Marinobacterium aestuarii: one gene and its partner. Each later gene encodes a partner of the first gene's protein in a complex. Links are inferred from orthologs where the notes say so. Each region holds a gene or a part of one and is shown on either strand. Other genes may lie near its edges.

Region 1 (8,823 bases):
CACGTCCGACGGCCGCCAGAATACGGCCCCAGTTCGGGTCGCTGGCAAAGAGTGCGGTTTTCACCAGCGGCGAATGGGCGATGGTATAGGCGGTCTGCAGGGCTTCGGCGCTGTTACGCGCGCCTTCCACCTGCACAGTGACAAACTTGGTCGCACCCTCGCCGTCACGCACTATGGCGTGGGACAGCTGCAGCAGTACCAATTCCACCGCCGCCGTGAACTGTGCCAGCAGATCTGCGTCCTGCTCATCTACTACCACGCCACTCTGGCCGGTCGCGACCAGCATGCAGCTGTCATTGGTCGAGGTGTCACCATCAATGGTAATGCGGTTGAATGACTTGTCCGCCGCAACGCCGAGAATGCGCTGCAGCAGCGGTGCAGCTACAGCCGCATCAGTACCTATATAGGCCAGCATGGTGGCCATGTTCGGCATGATCATGCCGGCACCCTTGGAGATGCCGGTCAGGCTTACGGTCTTGCCACCAAACTCAAACTGGTTCGAGGCTGCCTTGGGGCGGGTATCGGTGGTCATGATGCCGCTGGCAGCATCTTCCCAGCCATTGTCATCCAGTGCCGCCAGTGCCGCCGGCAACGCCGCCTCTATTTTTTCCACCGGCAGTTTTTCACCGATAACGCCGGTGGAAAACGGCAGCACGCGCTCAACCGGCAAAGAGACCAGCTGTGCCAGGGCTTCGCAGCAGCGGGTTGCATCCTGCATGCCTTCGCTGCCGGTGCCGGCGTTGGCATTGCCGGTGTTGGTCAGCAGATAGCGCGGGGCGCAGGCGAGATGGCGCTTGGCGATCTGCACCGGTGCTGCGCAAAAGGCGTTGAGGGTAAAAACGCCAGCGACAGTGGCGCCCTCGCACAGCTCCATCAGTACCAGATCCCTGCGGCCTGGTTTCTTGATGCCCGCCGACGCAGTGCCAATACGCATACCCTTGATGGGGTGCAACCTGGGTAAAGTTCCGGGACCTACAGCCATAACCACCTAATCCTCAATAGACGCCAGACAGGCAGTACCGGAAACCTTGTTTTTACCGGAACCGCCTGCGGGTGCTTAGCTCAATTGACCGTGACACTGCTTGAATTTTTTGCCTGAACCACAGGGGCAGGGATCGTTGCGTCCGACCTTGGGTGCTTCGCGCACGAAAGTCTCAACCTGGGCATCATCTTCCACCTCGGTACCCGCCTCGCCCGCATTAGCCTGCTGCGGCGCATCTTCCTGCATGGCGCTGCTCGCGGCATGCTGGTAGCTCATCTGCTGATTCTTTGCCTGCTCGCGACGCTGCTGCTCGACCACATCCACTTCTTCGGGCTGGCGCACCTGTACATGGCTCAGCACCTTGATCAGATCGCGCTTGATATGCTCAAGCAGCTCCTGGAACAGCTGGAAGGCTTCGCGCTTGTATTCCTGCTTGGGATTCTTCTGGGCATAACCGCGCAGGTGAATGCCCTGGCGCAGCTGATCCATGGTCTGCAGATGCTCTTTCCACAGCGTATCCAGTACCTGCAGCATGACCTGCTTCTCGAAGGTGCGCATGCCCTCGGCACCCACCAGAGCTTCCTTTTGCGCATAGCTTTCGCTGATGGCGGTCATGATCTTCTCGCGCAGGCCGTCTTCGTGCAGACTATCGTCTTCGTCCAGCCACTGCTGCAGCGGCAGCGCTATGGCGAACTCGCTCTGCAGGGACTTCTCCAGCCCCTCGACATCCCACTGCTCGGCCAGGCTTTGCGGTGCTATACATTCGCTGATGGCAGCGTCGACCACCTCGGCCCGTACTTCGGCCACGATATCGGAAATATCATCACTGGCCATCAGTTCATTGCGCTGACGGTAAACCACGCTGCGCTGATCGTTCGCCACATCGTCGTATTCCAGCAGCGATTTGCGGATATCGAAGTTGCGGCCTTCGACCTTGCGCTGTGCCTTCTCGATGGCGTTGCTGACCATCTTGTGCTCGATCGCCTCACCGCGCTCCATCCCCAGCGCCTGCATGAACTGGCGCACCCGCTCGGAGGCGAAGATACGCATCAGGTCATCTTCCAGCGACAGGAAGAAACGCGAGGAACCCGGGTCACCCTGGCGACCGGCGCGGCCACGCAGCTGGTTGTCGATACGGCGCGACTCATGCCGTTCGGTACCCAGAATATGCAGACCACCGGCCGCGACCACCTGATCATGACGCGCCTGCCAGGCCAGCTTGACCGCCGCCAGCTCCGCGTCTGTCGGGCTGTCCAGGTCGGCAATTTCCGCATCCAGCTTGCCGCCCAGCATGATGTCGGTACCACGCCCTGCCATGTTGGTGGCGATAGTCACGGCACCTGGGCGACCGGCATCGGCGATGATGCCCGCTTCCATAACGTGGTTTTTGGCGTTAAGCACGCTGTGCTTGAGGCTCTGCTTGTTAAGCAGCGCCGAGATCAGTTCGGAGGATTCAATCGAGGCCGTACCCACCAGTACCGGCTGGCCCTTTTCCTGGCACGACTTGATTTCCTCGATGATGGCTTCGTACTTTTCTTCCATGGTCAGGAAGACGATATCGTTCTGGTCCAGACGCGACACAGCACGGTTGGTCGGAATGACCACCACATCCAGACCATAGATCTGGTTCAGCTCGAAGGCTTCTGTATCGGCGGTGCCGGTCATGCCGGACAGCTTGCCGTACAGGCGGAAATAGTTCTGGAAGGTGGTGGACGCCAGGGTCTGGCTTTCAAGCTGAACCTGAACGCCTTCCTTGGCTTCAACGGCCTGGTGCAGACCTTCAGACCAGCGTCGCCCTGGCATGATGCGCCCGGTGTGCTCGTCGACGATGACCACCTGATTGTCCTGCACTATGTAATCGATATCGCGCTGGAACAGGTTGTGCGCCCGCAGTGCCGCCAGCACATGGTGCAGCAGGCTCAGGTTGCCAGGCGCATAGAGGCTCTCGCCTTCGCCCAGCAGCTTGTTGCTGACCAGAATATCCTCCACCAGCTGGTGACCGGCTTCAGTCAGCTCAACCGTGCGGTTCTTTTCGTCAACGACAAAGTGTTCGTTGATGACCTGAGTATCGTCCTTGGGGTCGATCTCGCCTTCAAAACGCTTGAGTTCGGGAATCAGGGTATTGATGGTGCGGTACATCGCCGAGCTGTCTTCGGCGGGGCCGGAAATGATCAGCGGGGTACGGGCTTCGTCGATCAGGATGGAATCGACCTCGTCGACCACGGCGAAGTTGAAGTCGCGCTGCGCCTTGTCGGCCAGGCTGAAGGCCATATTGTCGCGCAGGTAGTCAAAGCCGAATTCGTTGTTGGTACCGTAGGTAATGTCGCTGGCGTAGGCATCACGCTTGACCTGCTGATCCTGCCCCGACAGCACCACGCCGACACTCATGCCCAGGCCTTCATAGAGCGGACGCATCCAGTCGGCGTCGCGACGCGCCAGATAGTCGTTGACCGTAACCACGTGCACGCCTTTGCCACTGAGGGCATTGAGGTAGACCGCCAGGGTTGCCACCAGCGTCTTGCCCTCGCCGGTGCGCATTTCAGCCACCTTGCCTTCATGCAGGGCGATACCGCCGACCATCTGCACATCGAAGTGGCGCAGGCCCAGCGTACGTTTTGAGACTTCCCGCACTACGGCAAACGCCTGCGGCAGTATCTGTTCCAGGCTTTCGCCCTGCTCCAGCCGCTGACGAAACGCGACTGTCAGGTCCCGCAGTGCCTCGTCACTGAGCGGTTCCATTTCGGGCTCAAACGCGTTGATCTGTTCGACGATCTTGCCCATGCGCTTGAGTTCCCGGTCGTTCTTGCTCCCGAAAACCTTCTTCAATAGTGATGTCAGCATAATCCGAATTTCAACCAGTTGAATACAAAGACTTTTACGCGCGTGCCACGAAAAACGACTCGACATTCTACCCATATTGGGGCGCCGAGTAGAATTTTAAACGTAATTATTTTGCGACAGTGCGCAAACCTCGCCGCCAGAAAACAGTCAGGCCGGGCAAGAGCCCGGCCTGACTGAGTGCCGCCCGATGCAAAAACTGCCCCGCTCAGACCGCCTGCGCCGCCTTGGCGTAGGCGATCGGCGCCTGGGCATCGTCGCCCTCGAAGGTCACGATATCCCAGGCATCCTGGTTTTCCAGTAACTTGCGCACCAGCATATTGTTCAGATAATGACCTGACTTGTGACCCACAAATTCACCGATCAGGCTCTTGCCCAGCAGGTACAGATCACCCACCGCATCCAGAATCTTGTGTTTGACGAACTCATCATCGTAGCGCAGACCCTCGCTATTCAGAATGCGATGATCATCCACCACTATCGCATTGTCGAAGCTGCCGCCCAGGGCCAGGTTTTTCGAGCGCAGGTACTCGATATCACGCATAAAACCAAAGGTACGGGCCCGGCTCACCTCGCGCACGAAGCTGGTGCTGGAAAAGTCCAGGCAGGCTTCCATATTGCGATCGCTGAAGGCCGGGTGATCGAACTCAATGGTAAAACCGACCTTGAAGCCATCGAAGGGTTTGAAGGTGGCGACCTTGTCGTCGGCGCTAAAGCTGATCTCGCGCTTGATGCGGATAAACTGCTTGGGCGCATCCTGCTCCACAATGCCGGCGGACTGTATCAGGAACACGAAGGGCGCGGCACTGCCATCCATGATCGGCACTTCCTCCGCACTCAGCTCCACACAGGCGTTGTCGATCCCAAGACCCGACAGGGCCGACATCAGGTGCTCGACGGTCGCAACCCGCGCGCCACCAAATGACAGATTACTCGACAGCGTGGTATCCACCACCAGGTCCGCACGGGCCTCGATTTCCACCACCGGATCAAGATCGACGCGCCGAAACAGAATACCGGTATCCACCGCAGCAGGCTTGAGCGTCAGGTACACCTTCTCCCCGGTGTGCAGCCCGATCCCCGACGCCTTGATGCTGGTCTTCAAAGTACGCTGTCTGATCATGCTCGTAGCCAGTTCCGCCCGCAGAGGCGGCGAATAGTAACAAAGGTGAGTTGAGCGAGGCAAACCAGCGCCGGCCTGTATGGCCCGGCACACCGGCTTCGTTCACCCACCCGGGTAGCCTGCATCAATCTGCCTGACGGCGCAGGAAGGTCGGGATATCCAGTGCGCTGTATTCAGACTGCGCATTGTTGCCACCCTGGCGCAGCGATCCGCGGGGCGACTCGCCATCGGCGGGAGCGGCGGGATCATCCAGCATGGCTTCCTGACGCTTGCGACGCAGTACCGTCGGCAGTTCGATATCGTGCATGTTCAGGGCAGCATCGGGCTTGTAATTGCTGTTGCTGCTAACCACGCGAATTTCATCGGGACGCTTGTCCAGACCCGTCGCCACCACGGTCACCTTGAGGTCGTCCTTCATTTCCGGATCTATAACAGTACCCACCACTATGGTGGCGTTATCGGAGGCGTATTCCTCAACGATGTTACCCACTTCGGTAAATTCGCCCAGGCTCAGATCCAGACCCGCGGTGATGTTTACCAGAATGCCGCTGGCCCCCTTGAGGTCCACATCCTCCAGCAACGGGCTCTTGATGGCCGCTTCCGCCGCCAGGGTTGCACGGTCTTCGCCGCGGGCAATGCCGGTCCCCATCATCGCCATACCCATTTCGGACATGACAGTGCGCACGTCGGCGAAATCGACGTTGATCATGCCAGGGCGGGTGATCAGATCGGCGATGCCCTGCACGGCGCCCTTGAGCACATCATTCGCCGTATTGAAGGCGTTCAGCAGGCTGCAGTTGCGACCCAGCACCTGCATCAGCTTCTCATTGGGAATAATGATCAGGGAGTCGACCGAGTCACGCAGTTCACGAATGCCCTCTTCGGCAATCTTCATGCGTTTTTTGCCTTCAAACGGGAACGGCTTGGTCACCACCGCCACGGTCAGAATGCCCAGTTCACGCGCAACTTCGGCAACGATAGGCGCCGCACCTGTGCCCGTGCCGCCCCCCATGCCGGCGGTAATAAACACCATGTCGGCGCCACGGATCATATCCGCAATCCGCTCGCGGTCTTCGATGGCAGCCTGACGGCCGACTTCCGGATTGGCTCCGGCACCCAGGCCCTTGGTCAGCTCATTGCCAATCTGCAGCACCGAGCGCGAAGCGGAGTTGCTTAACGCCTGGGCATCAGTATTGGCACAGATAAACTCAACGCCATCAACGTCGCTGTTCAGCATGTGATGTACGGCATTGCCGCCACCGCCGCCCACACCAACAACCTTGATTATTGCGCTTTGTGGTACGTTATCGAGTAATTCAAACATATCCCCTTCCTCCGTTATAGCGCCTGCCAACTACATTCCGGCACCGTCAAAATACTAATAAGTTGTGATTCCGAGGCCGTCTGGCGCCTCAGAAATTTCCCTGAAACCATGTTTTCATGCGACCCAGCATCGAACCCACGCTGGGCAGTTCGGGCATCTGGATCTGGCGGCGCCGTGATGGCAGTTCCTGCATGGAACTGCGGGGCGACACTGCCGGTAACCTGTTCGTCGGCGACTGGTACTGGTGCTCCTGACGGGCGTAGTGCAGCAGACCGGTACCGGTGGCATAAATCGGGTTTTTCAGCACGTCTTCCATGCCGAAGACACCACTGGGTACCGCCAGGCGTACCGGCATATGGAAAATTTCCTCCGCCAGCTCCACCGCGCCTTCCATCTTGGCGCTGCCGCCTGTCATCACCAGACCCGCCGCCACCAGATCCTCAAAGCCGCTGCGGCGCAGCTCGGTCTGAATCAGCGAGAACAGCTCGTCGTAACGCGGTTCCACCACCTCAGCCAGTGCCTGACGGGACAGATCTCGCGCCGGGCGATCCCCCACGCTCGGCACCTTGATGGTTTCATTCACGCCGGCCAGCTGGGCCAGGGCGCAGGCATACTTGATCTTGATCTGCTCCGCGTGCGGCGTCGGCGTACGCAGTGCCATGGCGATGTCATTGGTCACCTGATCACCGGCAATCGGAATCACCGCTGTATGCCGAATGGCGCCGCCGATAAAGATGGCGATATCGGTGGTACCACCGCCGATGTCCACCATGCAGACACCCAGTTCCTTCTCGTCGTCGGTCAGCACCGCATAGCTCGAAGCAAGCTGTTCAAGCACCACGTGATCAACTTCGAGCCCGCAGCGGCGGATGCATTTTTCGATATTCTGCACCGCGTTGATGGCTCCGCTGACCAGATGCACCCGCGCTTCCAGCCGCACGCCGGACATGCCCAGGGGCTCGCGAATACCTTCCTGGTTATCGATCAGGTATTCCTGCGGCAGTATGTGCAGGATTTTCTGATCCGCCGGAATCGCCACTGCCCGCGCCGCATCAATGACCCGCTCCAGGTCGTGTTCGGTCACTTCCCGATCCTTGACCGCGACTATGCCGTGGGAATTCATGCTGCTGATATGGCTGCCGGCAATTCCTACGGTCACCGAGTGAATCTTGCAGCCGGCCATCAGCTCCGCTTCTTCCACCGCCCGCTGGATCGAGCTGACGGTGGATTCAATGTTTACCACCACGCCACGCTTGAGACCGCGGGAGGGCTGAGAGCCGACACCGATAATTTCAATGCGTCCGTCCGGGCCGACTTCGCCCACCAGGCAAACCACCTTGGAGGTGCCAATATCGAGCACCACGATCATGTTGCTGTCGGACATAGTTCTAACCCGCTTTCTCGTCTGTATCCGGTTTGGGCCGCCATTTGACGGCCACACCGTTGGTATACCGAATATCTACCTGTTCGATCTGCGTCGCGTGCTCCGCAAGCCCCTGACGGTAGATCTGAATAAATCGTGCCAGCCGCTCGGTTACCCGTTCACGGCCGACAACCACCCGCATGCCGTTGTCCAGCTCCAGCGTCCAGGCGCCCCGCGCCTCCAGCGACAGGCCACTGAGCTTCAGCCCGGCGCTCTGGAACATGCGGTTAAGATCATGAAACTGTGCCATCACCCGACCGGTATCACTGGCGGGCCCGTTGAGCCGTGGCAGCGCCACGTACTCAGGTTTCAGTTCGGGCCAGAAAATATCGCCCTCATGATTCAGCAACCCCTTGTCACCCCAGCGCGCCACCGGCACTTCCTCGTCGATGCGTACCTCGATCGCCGGTGGCCAGTCCCGCCGTACCTTGGCACCGCGCACCCAGGGCTCATCCAGCAATCGCTCCTGCACCCGGTTCAGATCCAGCTGCAGCAGCGGTGCATTCAGCCCCGCCGCCAGACGCTGGGCCAGCTCCGCCTTGTTCAGATGACGCGCATCGCCGAGCACCCGCACCTCGGTCACCGGCTGGTCCAGCCAGCGCCACACCTGCTGTGCCAGCGCAGTGCACAGACCGGCAAAGATCGCCAGCGACACCAGCACCAGCATCGAGCGCAGCAGTCCGCGCCTGGCGCCGGCAGACACCGCAAGCACCTGGGCATCCGGCACCGCACTGCGCGATGCCTGCCGCCCCTGCATCATCGCTGTCACTCAGCGCCTCGCAGTATCCGCACCACCAGCTCCTCAAAGCTGATGCCGGCCCGCTGCGCCGCCATGGGCACCAGGCTGTGATCGGTCATGCCGGGGGCGGTATTCACCTCCAGCAGATGGAACTGACCCGCAGCATCCTGCATCACGTCGATGCGCCCCCAGCCGCGGCAGCCGATCACCGCGAAGGCTTCGCAGGCCAGCGCTGCCAGCGCCTCGCTCTGGGTATCATCCAGACCGTGCTCAAACAGGTAACGGGTGTCATTGGCCTGATACTTGGCGTCGTAGTCATAAAACTCGTGCGGTGTTTCAAGGCGGATCACCGGCAGCGCGGTGCCATCCAGCACCGCCACCGTGAATTCGGCGC
Region 2 (8,502 bases), 3.7 Mb from region 1 along the record:
CAACGATCTGAAGGTACGTGAGTACCTTGAGAAGAAGTTGAGCAATGCATCTGTTAGCCGTATCGAGATCGAACGTCCGGCGCAGAATGCAAAAATCACCATTTACACTGCCCGTCCAGGCATCGTAATTGGTAAGAAAGGCGAAGACGTCGAAAAACTGCGTAACGCTGTTTCTGAGCTGATGGGTGTGCCCGTGCACATCAACATCGAAGAAGTACGCAAGCCTGAGCTTGACGCTACTCTGGTAGCCCAGAGCATTGCAGGCCAGCTGGAACGCCGTGTCATGTTCCGTCGCGCGATGAAGCGCTCGGTACAGAACGCCATGCGTATTGGTGCCAAGGGCATCAAGATACAGCTGGGCGGCCGTCTGGGTGGTGCCGAGATCGCACGTTCCGAATGGTACCGCGAAGGTCGTGTTCCGTTGCACACTCTGCGTGCGGACATCGATTACTCGTCCTTCGAAGCGCACACCACTTACGGTGTGATCGGCATTAAAGTCTGGATCTTCAAAGGCGAGATTCTTGGCGGCATCGAACAGGTGCGTGCTGAGAAGAATGCGCCGAAGAAGAAAGGTAAGTGAGGTAGACGTCAATGCTGCAACCGAAACGTCTTAAATACCGCAAGGTGATGAAGGGTCGCAACCGCGGCCTGGCACTGCGCGGCAGTAAAGTAAGCTTTGGTGAATTTGGTCTCAAGGCTACCGCCCGCGGCCGCATCACTGCTCGTCAGATTGAAGCTGCGCGTCGTACCATGACTCGTCACGTAAAGCGTGGTGGTAAGATCTGGATTCGCGTCTTCCCTGACAAGCCGATCACCAACAAGCCGCTTGAAGTTCGTATGGGTAAGGGTAAAGGTAACGTTGAATACTGGGTTGCCCAGATTCAGCCGGGTAAGGTGCTGTTCGAAATGAGCGGCGTACCCGAATCTCTGGCAGTTGAAGCCTTTGCGCTTGCTGCTGCCAAGTTGCCCTTGGCTACAACCATTGTTAAGCGGACGGTGATGTGATGATTGCTAAAGAACTGCGGGAAAAATCCGTAGATGAACTTCAGCAGGAACTCCTGGGTCTGTTGAAGGATCAGTTCAATCTGCGCATGCAGAAGGCAACTGGTCAGCTGGCACAGAATCACCTGCTTAGCCAGGTTCGTCGCGACATTGCTCGTGTTAAGACTGTACTGAACGAAAAGGCAGGTGACTAAGTATGAGCGCTGAAAAACGTACTCGCACTGTGACCGGTAAAGTTATCAGTGACAAGATGGACAAAACCATCACAGTTCTGGTTGAGCGCAAAGAGAAGCACCCGATCTACGGGAAATATCTCAAGCGTTCTACCAAGCTGCACGCTCATGACGATAAGAACGAGTGTCAGATCGGTGACTGGGTAACCATCGCGGAAACCCGTCCTCTGTCCAAGACCAAAACTTGGTCGCTGGTTCGTATTGAAGAGCGTGCAGCGAAGGTGTAATATATTGCGCCTTTGCTCCATTTGCCTATTTGCCCGAGCTGCACGGCTGAAAAGCATGTGCAGCATGGTGAAAGGTCATATATTTCTGGAGTAGACCATGATTCAGACTGAATCAATGCTTGATGTCGCTGACAACAGCGGTGCCAAGCGAGTGCAGTGCATTAAGGTCCTGGGCGGTTCTCACCGTCGTTACGCAGGTGTCGGTGACATTATTAAAGTTACCGTCAAGGAAGCAATTCCGCGTGGCAAGGTGAAGAAAGGTCAGGTTCTCAAGGCTGTTGTAGTACGTACCCGTAAGGGTGTTCGTCGTCCTGACGGCTCGGTAATCCGCTTTGATACTAACTCTGCGGTATTGCTGAACCAGAACGACGCTCCGATCGGAACGCGTATCTTCGGCCCAGTAACGCGTGAACTTCGCTCTGAGAAGTTCATGAAGATCATTTCCCTGGCGCCTGAAGTGCTCTGAGACCCGGTTGCTATTTGACCGAGTACTTTGAAAACGCCATTCCCGAGAGGGTATGGCGTTTTTGAGCATGAGAGGGTTGCAGGAAACGACATAGGTATAACATGCGCAAGATTCGTCGCGACGATGAAATCATCGTCATCGCAGGTAAAGACAAGGGCAAGCGTGGCACTGTGCTGCGTGTGCTGGCTAACGATCGTGTGATCGTTACAGGCATCAACATGGTGAAGAAGCACACCAAGCCGAACCCTATGCAGGGTCAGGCCGGTGGCATCGTTGAGAAAGAGGCCTCCATGGCCGTTTCCAACGTCGCGATCTTCAATCCGCAGTCAGGCAAGGGCGACCGTGTCGGCTTCAAATTGCTTGAGGACGGCGCCAAGGTGCGTATCTTCAAGTCCACTGGCGAAGTCATTGGCGGATAAGGGGGTTGTTGTCATGTCTAGACTGAAAGCGCTTTACAAAGATACCGTTCGCCTGCAGCTCAAAGAAGAGCTGAATGCGCCGAACATTATGGCTGTCCCCCGCGTTACCAAAATCACCCTGAACATGGGTGTTGGTGAAGCACTGGGCGACAAGAAACAGCTCGAAAACGCTGTTGCCGATATGACGGCTATCGCCGGTCAGAAACCTGTCGTTACCCTGGCGCGCAAGTCTATTGCAGCGTTCAAGGTTCGTGAAGGCTGGCCGATTGGTTGCAAGGTCACTCTGCGTGGTCAGCAAATGTGGGAATTTCTCGACCGTCTGGTCGACATTTCCATTCCGCGTGTACGCGATTTCCGTGGTTTGAACCCGAAATCGTTCGACGGCCGCGGCAACTACAGCATGGGTGTCAAAGAGCAGATCATTTTCCCCGAAATCGATTACGACAAGGTGGACAAGCTGCGTGGGATGGATATCACCATCACCACCACTGCTCAGACCAATGAAGAGGGTCTAGCTCTGCTGGCTGCCCTGAACTTCCCGTTCAAGAAGTGATAGGGGGATACCATGGCTAAACAATCGATGAAAGCACGTGAAGACAAGCGTGCCGCGACTGTCGCTAAGTACGCTGTTAAGCGTGCAGAGCTGAAATCTATCATCAACAGCCCGTCTTCTTCTGAAGATGAGCGTTGGGATGCACTGGTTGCGCTGCAGAAACTGCCGCGTGACGCTAGCCCGGTTCGTCAGCGCAATCGCTGCCAACTGACAGGTCGTCCGCATGGTGTTTACCGCAAGTTCGGCCTTAGCCGCAACAAACTGCGTGAAGCCGCTATGCGTGGTGATGTGCCGGGTCTTAAAAAGGCCAGCTGGTAATCCACCACTGGTTTTACGGTAAGCATGGTGGGCAGGGCAGAACCTAGTACGTTCTGCTACCGCATCACGCTGCACAAGAGAGGAAGTTAAACGCATGAGCATGCAAGATACACTGGCGGATATGTTCACACGTATCCGCAACGGCCATATGGCACAGAAACAGGCCGTATCCATGCCGTCTTCCAAGCTGAAAGTTTCAGTTGCAGAAGTGCTGAAGGAAGAAGGTTACATTGCCAGCTACGCAGTAGAAGGCGATGTGAAACCGGTCCTCAGCGTTGAGCTGAAGTACTTTGAAGGTAAGCCGGTAATTGAAGAGATCAAGCGCGTAAGCCGTCCGGGCCTGCGCATCTACAAAGCTTCCAACGACCTGCCCAAAGTGGCCGGTGGTCTGGGTGTCGCGATCGTCTCCACCAGCAATGGTGTGATGACGGACCGCGCTGCGCGTACCGCTGGAGTCGGTGGTGAAGTGATCTGCACGGTATTCTAAGGGGTTAACAATGTCTCGAGTTGCTAAAAAACCCGTTGTTGTACCTGCAGGTGTAGATCTGAAGGTCGATGGCCTGACCATCACCGCCAAAGGCAAGAATGGTCTTCTGAGCCTGGATGTTCATCCGACTGTTGAAGTTAAACAGGAAGAGAACACCCTGCTGTTCGCCCCCCGCGACAAGAGCAAGCTCGCTAATGCTCTGTCCGGAACCACGCGCTCCCTGGTGAGCAACATGGTTTTCGGTGTTGCAGAAGGCTTTAAAAAGACTCTGGAATTGCAGGGTGTTGGTTACCGTGTTGCGCTCAAGGGCACATCACTGAACCTGACACTGGGCTTCTCCCATCCTGTTGAGTACGAACTGCCTGAAGGTATTACTGCAGAGTGCCCGAATCAGACAACGATTGTTATCAGCGGTGCTGATAAACAGCGTGTCGGTCAGGTAGCCGCAGAGGTGCGTGGCTTCCGTCCACCTGAGCCTTATAAGGGCAAAGGTGTTCGCTACGCTGACGAATATGTTCGCCGTAAAGAAGCGAAGAAAAAGTAAGGCAGGGTTATGAACGCTAAGAAAGAAGCTCGTATCCGTCGCTCACGCCGTTCACGTTTGAAAATGCGTGAACTGGGTGCCGTACGTCTGTGCGTCAACCGTACTCCGCGTCATATCTACGCACAGGTTATCTCTGAAGACGGTGGCAAGGTTTTGGCCTCTGCATCAACCGTAGAGAAAGTACTGCGTGAAGGCGCAACAGGTAATGTTGCAGCGGCCCAGAAAGTGGGTACGCTGATCGCTGAACGTGCTAAAGAAGCCGGTATCACCAAGGTTGCATTCGACCGTTCCGGGTTCAAATACCACGGTCGTGTTCAAGCACTGGCCGACGCAGCCCGTGAAAGCGGCCTGGAATTCTAAGGGGGTCGATTATGGCAAATCACGAACAGAAAGACGGCGATCTCCAGGAAAAACTGGTACAGGTCAACCGCGTCGCGAAAGTGGTTAAAGGCGGTCGGATCTTCGGTTTTACTGCACTATGTGTAGTTGGTGACGGCAATGGCCGTGTAGGTTTCGGTCGTGGCAAGGCGCGTGAAGTGCCGGTCGCGATTCAGAAAGCTATGGAACAGGCTCGTCGCAACATGATCAGCGTTGAACTGAATGGCGGTACTTTGCAGTACGCTATCAACGCTCGTCACGGCGCATCCAGAATCTACATGCAGCCTGCATCTGACGGTACCGGCATCATCGCCGGCGGCGCCATGCGTTCTGTACTGGAACTGGCTGGTGTCCATAACGTCTTGGCCAAGTGCTACGGTTCGACTAATCCGGTAAACGTTGTTCGCGCGACCATCAAAGGTCTGCAGAGCATGAACGCACCGGACGACATCGCGGCCAAGCGTGGCAAGACAGTCGCAGAGATCCTGGGGTAATCGACATGGCTAATACTTTGAAGGTAACTCTGGTTCGCAGCCCGATCGGCATTCTGCCGAAGCACAAGCTGTGTGTAAAAGGTCTCGGCCTGCGCCGTATCGGTCACACCGTTGAAGTGGAAGACACTCCTTCGGTCCGTGGCATGATCAACAAAGTCAACTACATGCTAAGTGTAGAAGGCGAGTAAGAGGAGTTCGTCACATGCGTCTGAACACTCTGAGCCCCGCCGCTGGTTCCAAGCAGGCTCCGAAACGCGTAGGTCGCGGTATCGGTTCTGGTCTTGGCAAAACCGGTGGTCGTGGTCACAAAGGTCAGAAGTCCCGCTCAGGCGGTTCTGTTAAGCCGGGTTTTGAAGGCGGTCAGATGCCTCTGCAGCGTCGTCTGCCGAAGTTCGGCTTTAGCTCCCGTAAAGCCCGTTACGTTGCCGAGATTCGTCTGAACGAACTCAATGCAGTCGTTGCGGACGTAATCGATCTGGCCGCGCTGAAAGCGGCGGATCTCGTTAACCACGATATCAAAGTGGCTAAAGTGATCCTGTCTGGTGAGATCGGCAAAGCAGTAACTGTATCCGGTCTGAAAGTGACCAAGGGTGCACAAGCTGCGATCGAGGCTGCTGGCGGCAAAGTCGAGGCGTAAATGGCTAAGCAAGGACAGATACCGGCGGGCACGCAAAGCGGTTTGGGCGAACTTTGGTCTCGTCTGCGCTTTGTGCTGCTGGCGATCATTGTGTACCGGATCGGGGCTCATATTCCCGTCCCCGGTATCAACCCGGATCGTCTAGCTGCATTGTTTGAACAGAATCAGGGGACTATTCTCAGTCTCTTCAACATGTTCTCGGGTGGTGCGTTGGAGCGTATGAGTATCCTCGCACTGGGCATCATGCCGTACATCTCTGCCTCTATCATTATGCAGCTGATGACGGTTGTGAGCCCCCAGCTCGAAGCGTTGAAGAAAGAGGGTGAGGCGGGTCGTCGTAAAATCAATCAGTATACCCGTTACGGCACGGTGATCCTGGCGACCATACAGTCGTTCGGGATGGCTGTAGGCCTGGCGAATCAGGGTGTGGCGTTCAGTGGTGACATCAGCTTCTATTTCGTTGCTGTCGTGACCCTGGTTGCAGGTGCAGTCTTCCTGATGTGGCTCGGAGAGCAGGTAACTGAACGTGGTATCGGCAACGGTATCTCGATTCTGATCTTCGCGGGTATCGTGGCTGGTCTGCCCAGTGCAATCGGTCAGTCCTTTGAATCGGCGCGTCAGGGGGATTTGAATATCCTGGCGTTGCTGGCGATCGCGGTCATGGCCGTGGCGACTGTTGGCTTTGTAGTGTTTATGGAACGTGGCCAACGCCGCATTACCATCAACTATGCAAAGCGTCAGCAGGGCCGTCGCGTCTATGCAGCGCAGTCGAGCCACCTGCCGTTGAAAGTGAATATGGCAGGCGTTATACCCCCGATCTTTGCATCCAGCATCCTGCTGTTCCCGGCGTCGGTTGGTCAGTGGTTTGGACAGACTGATGGCATGGAATGGTTGCAGGACATGGCGCTCGCGCTAGGCCCAGGCCAGCCGCTCTATATCCTGCTGTTTGCGATCTGCATCGTGTTTTTCTGCTACTTCTATACGGCGATTGTTTTCAATCCCCGTGATGTGGCAGACAACCTGAAAAAATCAGGTGCATTTATCCCGGGAATTCGTCCTGGTGAACAGTCCGCACGCTATATCGATACTGTGCTGGGCCGTCTGACATTGTTTGGTGCTCTATACATCACCGCGGTATCTCTGATGCCTCAGTTCCTGGTGGTTGCGTGGAATGTGCCATTCTACTTCGGCGGTACCTCATTGTTGATCGTGGTAGTCGTGGTCATGGACTTCATGGCTCAGGTGCAATCACACCTGATGTCTCACCAGTACGAGTCCTTGATGAAGAAATCTAACCTCAAAGGCGGTGGCGCAGGCTTCCTGCGTTGATACTGCTAATTGGAGTGGATCATGAAAGTACGCGCATCTGTTAAAAAGATTTGCCGTAACTGCAAGATCGTACGTCGCAACGGTTCCGTGCGCGTGATCTGCAAGGTAGAACCGCGTCACAAGCAGCGTCAGGGTTAATTCCTGGCCCTATAGGGCGTAGAAGGCGAGCGGCCTTGATTTAATTTTGATCAGGGTGTACTATTGCGCGCCTTCTACGAACGTATTAGAAATATTATGGCGCTCACCTAGAAGTCTAGTGAGTGCCTTATGACGGAGTAAATTGAATGGCCCGTATAGCTGGCGTCAATATTCCTGACAATAAGCATGCGGTAATTTCTCTTACTTACATTTACGGGATTGGCCGCACAACCTCGAAAATGATCTGCGATGCTGTTGGTATAGCCCACAGCACTAAAATCGCAGATCTGACAGAAGAGCAGCTTGATAACGTTCGTGGTGAAGTTACCAAGTTGTCTGTCGAGGGTGATCTGCGCCGTGAGGTCAACATGAGCATTAAACGTCTCATGGACCTGGGGTGCTTCCGTGGCCTGCGTCACCGCCGCAATCTGCCGGTACGTGGTCAGCGCAGCAAGACCAACGCGCGTACGCGCAAAGGTCCGCGCAAGCCGATCCGTAAGTAAGTGGTAAGCGATAGGAATTTCCGATATGGCTAAGCCAGGTAATCGCACACGCAAGAAAGTGAAAAAGACGGTAGTGGATGGCTTCGCGCATATCCATGCCTCTTTCAATAACACGATCATCACCATTACCGATCGTCAGGGTAACGCGCTGTCTTGGGCAACTTCAGGAGGCTCCGGCTTCCGTGGTTCGCGCAAGAGCACGCCGTTCGCTGCACAGGTAGCGGCAGAGCGCGCCGGTCAGGCGGCTCTTGAGTATGGTCTGAAAAATCTCGACGTGTTTGTCAAAGGTCCTGGACCTGGTCGCGAGTCAGCAGTGCGTGCACTGAACTCTTGTGGCTATAAAATTGCAAACATCACGGACGTGACGCCCATCCCGCACAACGGATGCCGTCCTCCGAAGAAACGTCGCGTATAAACTGGAGACGGTAAAATGGCCCGATATCTTGGACCTAAGTGCAAGCTGTCTCGCCGTGAAGGTACAGACCTGTTCCTGAAAAGCGGCGTTCGTGCACTCGACAGCAAATGCAAAGCAGAAGCTGTTCCGGGTATGCACGGCGCGCGCCGGGGACGTCTGTCCGACTACGGTCTGCAGCTGCGCGAGAAACAAAAAGTACGTCGTATGTACGGCGTGCTGGAACGTCAGTTCCGCAACTATTACAAAGAAGCGGCTCGCCGCACTGGTTCCACAGGTGAAAACCTGCTCCAGCTGCTGGAAGGCCGTCTTGATAACGTGGTGTACCGCATGGGCTTTGGCTCTACTCGCGCGGAATCCCG

Evidence for each region.
Region 2: the proteins of secA (region 1) and secY are in contact, whole or in part, in a crystal structure (PDB 3DIN), measured with the Thermotoga maritima proteins. The link is inferred for Marinobacterium aestuarii from one-to-one orthologs. Residues at the interface, in WP_004082002.1 of Thermotoga maritima: Glu261, Ala262, Arg263, Lys300, Ala301, Arg302, Thr303, Ile304, Ile305, Leu323, Tyr324, Asp325, Pro326, Val329, Ser330, Tyr333, Ile336, Lys340, Phe345, Val349, Glu363, Phe364, Tyr374, Ser375, Gly376, Gly377, Glu393, Ile395, Thr482, Ser483; in WP_004081795.1 of Thermotoga maritima: Glu108, Gly109, Glu110, Glu111, Ala236, Glu237, Arg238, Arg239, Ile240, Thr241, Ile242, Gln243, Tyr244, Ala245, Arg246, Arg247, Val248, Thr249, Gly250, Arg251, Arg252, Val253, Tyr254, Gly256, Ala257, Ser258, Thr259, Tyr260, Leu261, Pro262.

What each region holds. Positions count from the first base shown.
Region 1 is NZ_CP015839.1:1,205,172-1,213,994, reverse strand. Bases 858-4,146 are described here. They hold secA (preprotein translocase subunit SecA), read right to left. Parts: upstream 3,824-4,146; coding sequence 1,058-3,823; downstream 858-1,057. Other genes in these bases: lpxC (UDP-3-O-acyl-N-acetylglucosamine deacetylase), read right to left, coding at 4,029-4,146; argJ (bifunctional glutamate N-acetyltransferase/amino-acid acetyltransferase ArgJ), read right to left, coding at 858-982. In the rest of the region: more of argJ, read right to left, coding at 1-857; more of lpxC, read right to left, coding at 4,147-4,943; cell division protein FtsZ, read right to left, coding at 5,068-6,267; cell division protein FtsA, read right to left, coding at 6,356-7,651; A8C75_RS05285 (cell division protein FtsQ/DivIB), read right to left, coding at 7,656-8,450; A8C75_RS05280 (D-alanine--D-alanine ligase), read right to left, coding at 8,456-8,823. UniProt on the Escherichia coli protein: Required for protein export, interacts with the SecYEG preprotein conducting channel.
Region 2 is NZ_CP015839.1:4,870,700-4,879,201, reverse strand. What follows is about bases 4,955-7,922. They hold secY (preprotein translocase subunit SecY), read left to right. Parts: upstream 4,955-5,758; coding sequence 5,759-7,087; downstream 7,088-7,922. Other genes in these bases: rpsK (30S ribosomal protein S11), read left to right, coding at 7,754-7,922; rpsM (30S ribosomal protein S13), read left to right, coding at 7,372-7,728; rpmJ (50S ribosomal protein L36), read left to right, coding at 7,109-7,225; rplO (50S ribosomal protein L15), read left to right, coding at 5,324-5,758; rpmD (50S ribosomal protein L30), read left to right, coding at 5,127-5,309. Also shown: rpsC (30S ribosomal protein S3), read left to right, coding at 1-580; rplP (50S ribosomal protein L16), read left to right, coding at 592-1,005; rpmC (50S ribosomal protein L29), read left to right, coding at 1,005-1,196; rpsQ (30S ribosomal protein S17), read left to right, coding at 1,199-1,462; rplN (50S ribosomal protein L14), read left to right, coding at 1,560-1,928; rplX (50S ribosomal protein L24), read left to right, coding at 2,030-2,347; rplE (50S ribosomal protein L5), read left to right, coding at 2,361-2,900; rpsN (30S ribosomal protein S14), read left to right, coding at 2,913-3,218; rpsH (30S ribosomal protein S8), read left to right, coding at 3,313-3,705; rplF (50S ribosomal protein L6), read left to right, coding at 3,716-4,249; rplR (50S ribosomal protein L18), read left to right, coding at 4,259-4,609; more of rpsE, read left to right, coding at 4,621-4,954; more of rpsK, read left to right, coding at 7,923-8,143; rpsD (30S ribosomal protein S4), read left to right, coding at 8,159-8,502. UniProt on the Escherichia coli protein: The central subunit of the protein translocation channel SecYEG. Consists of two halves formed by TMs 1-5 and 6-10.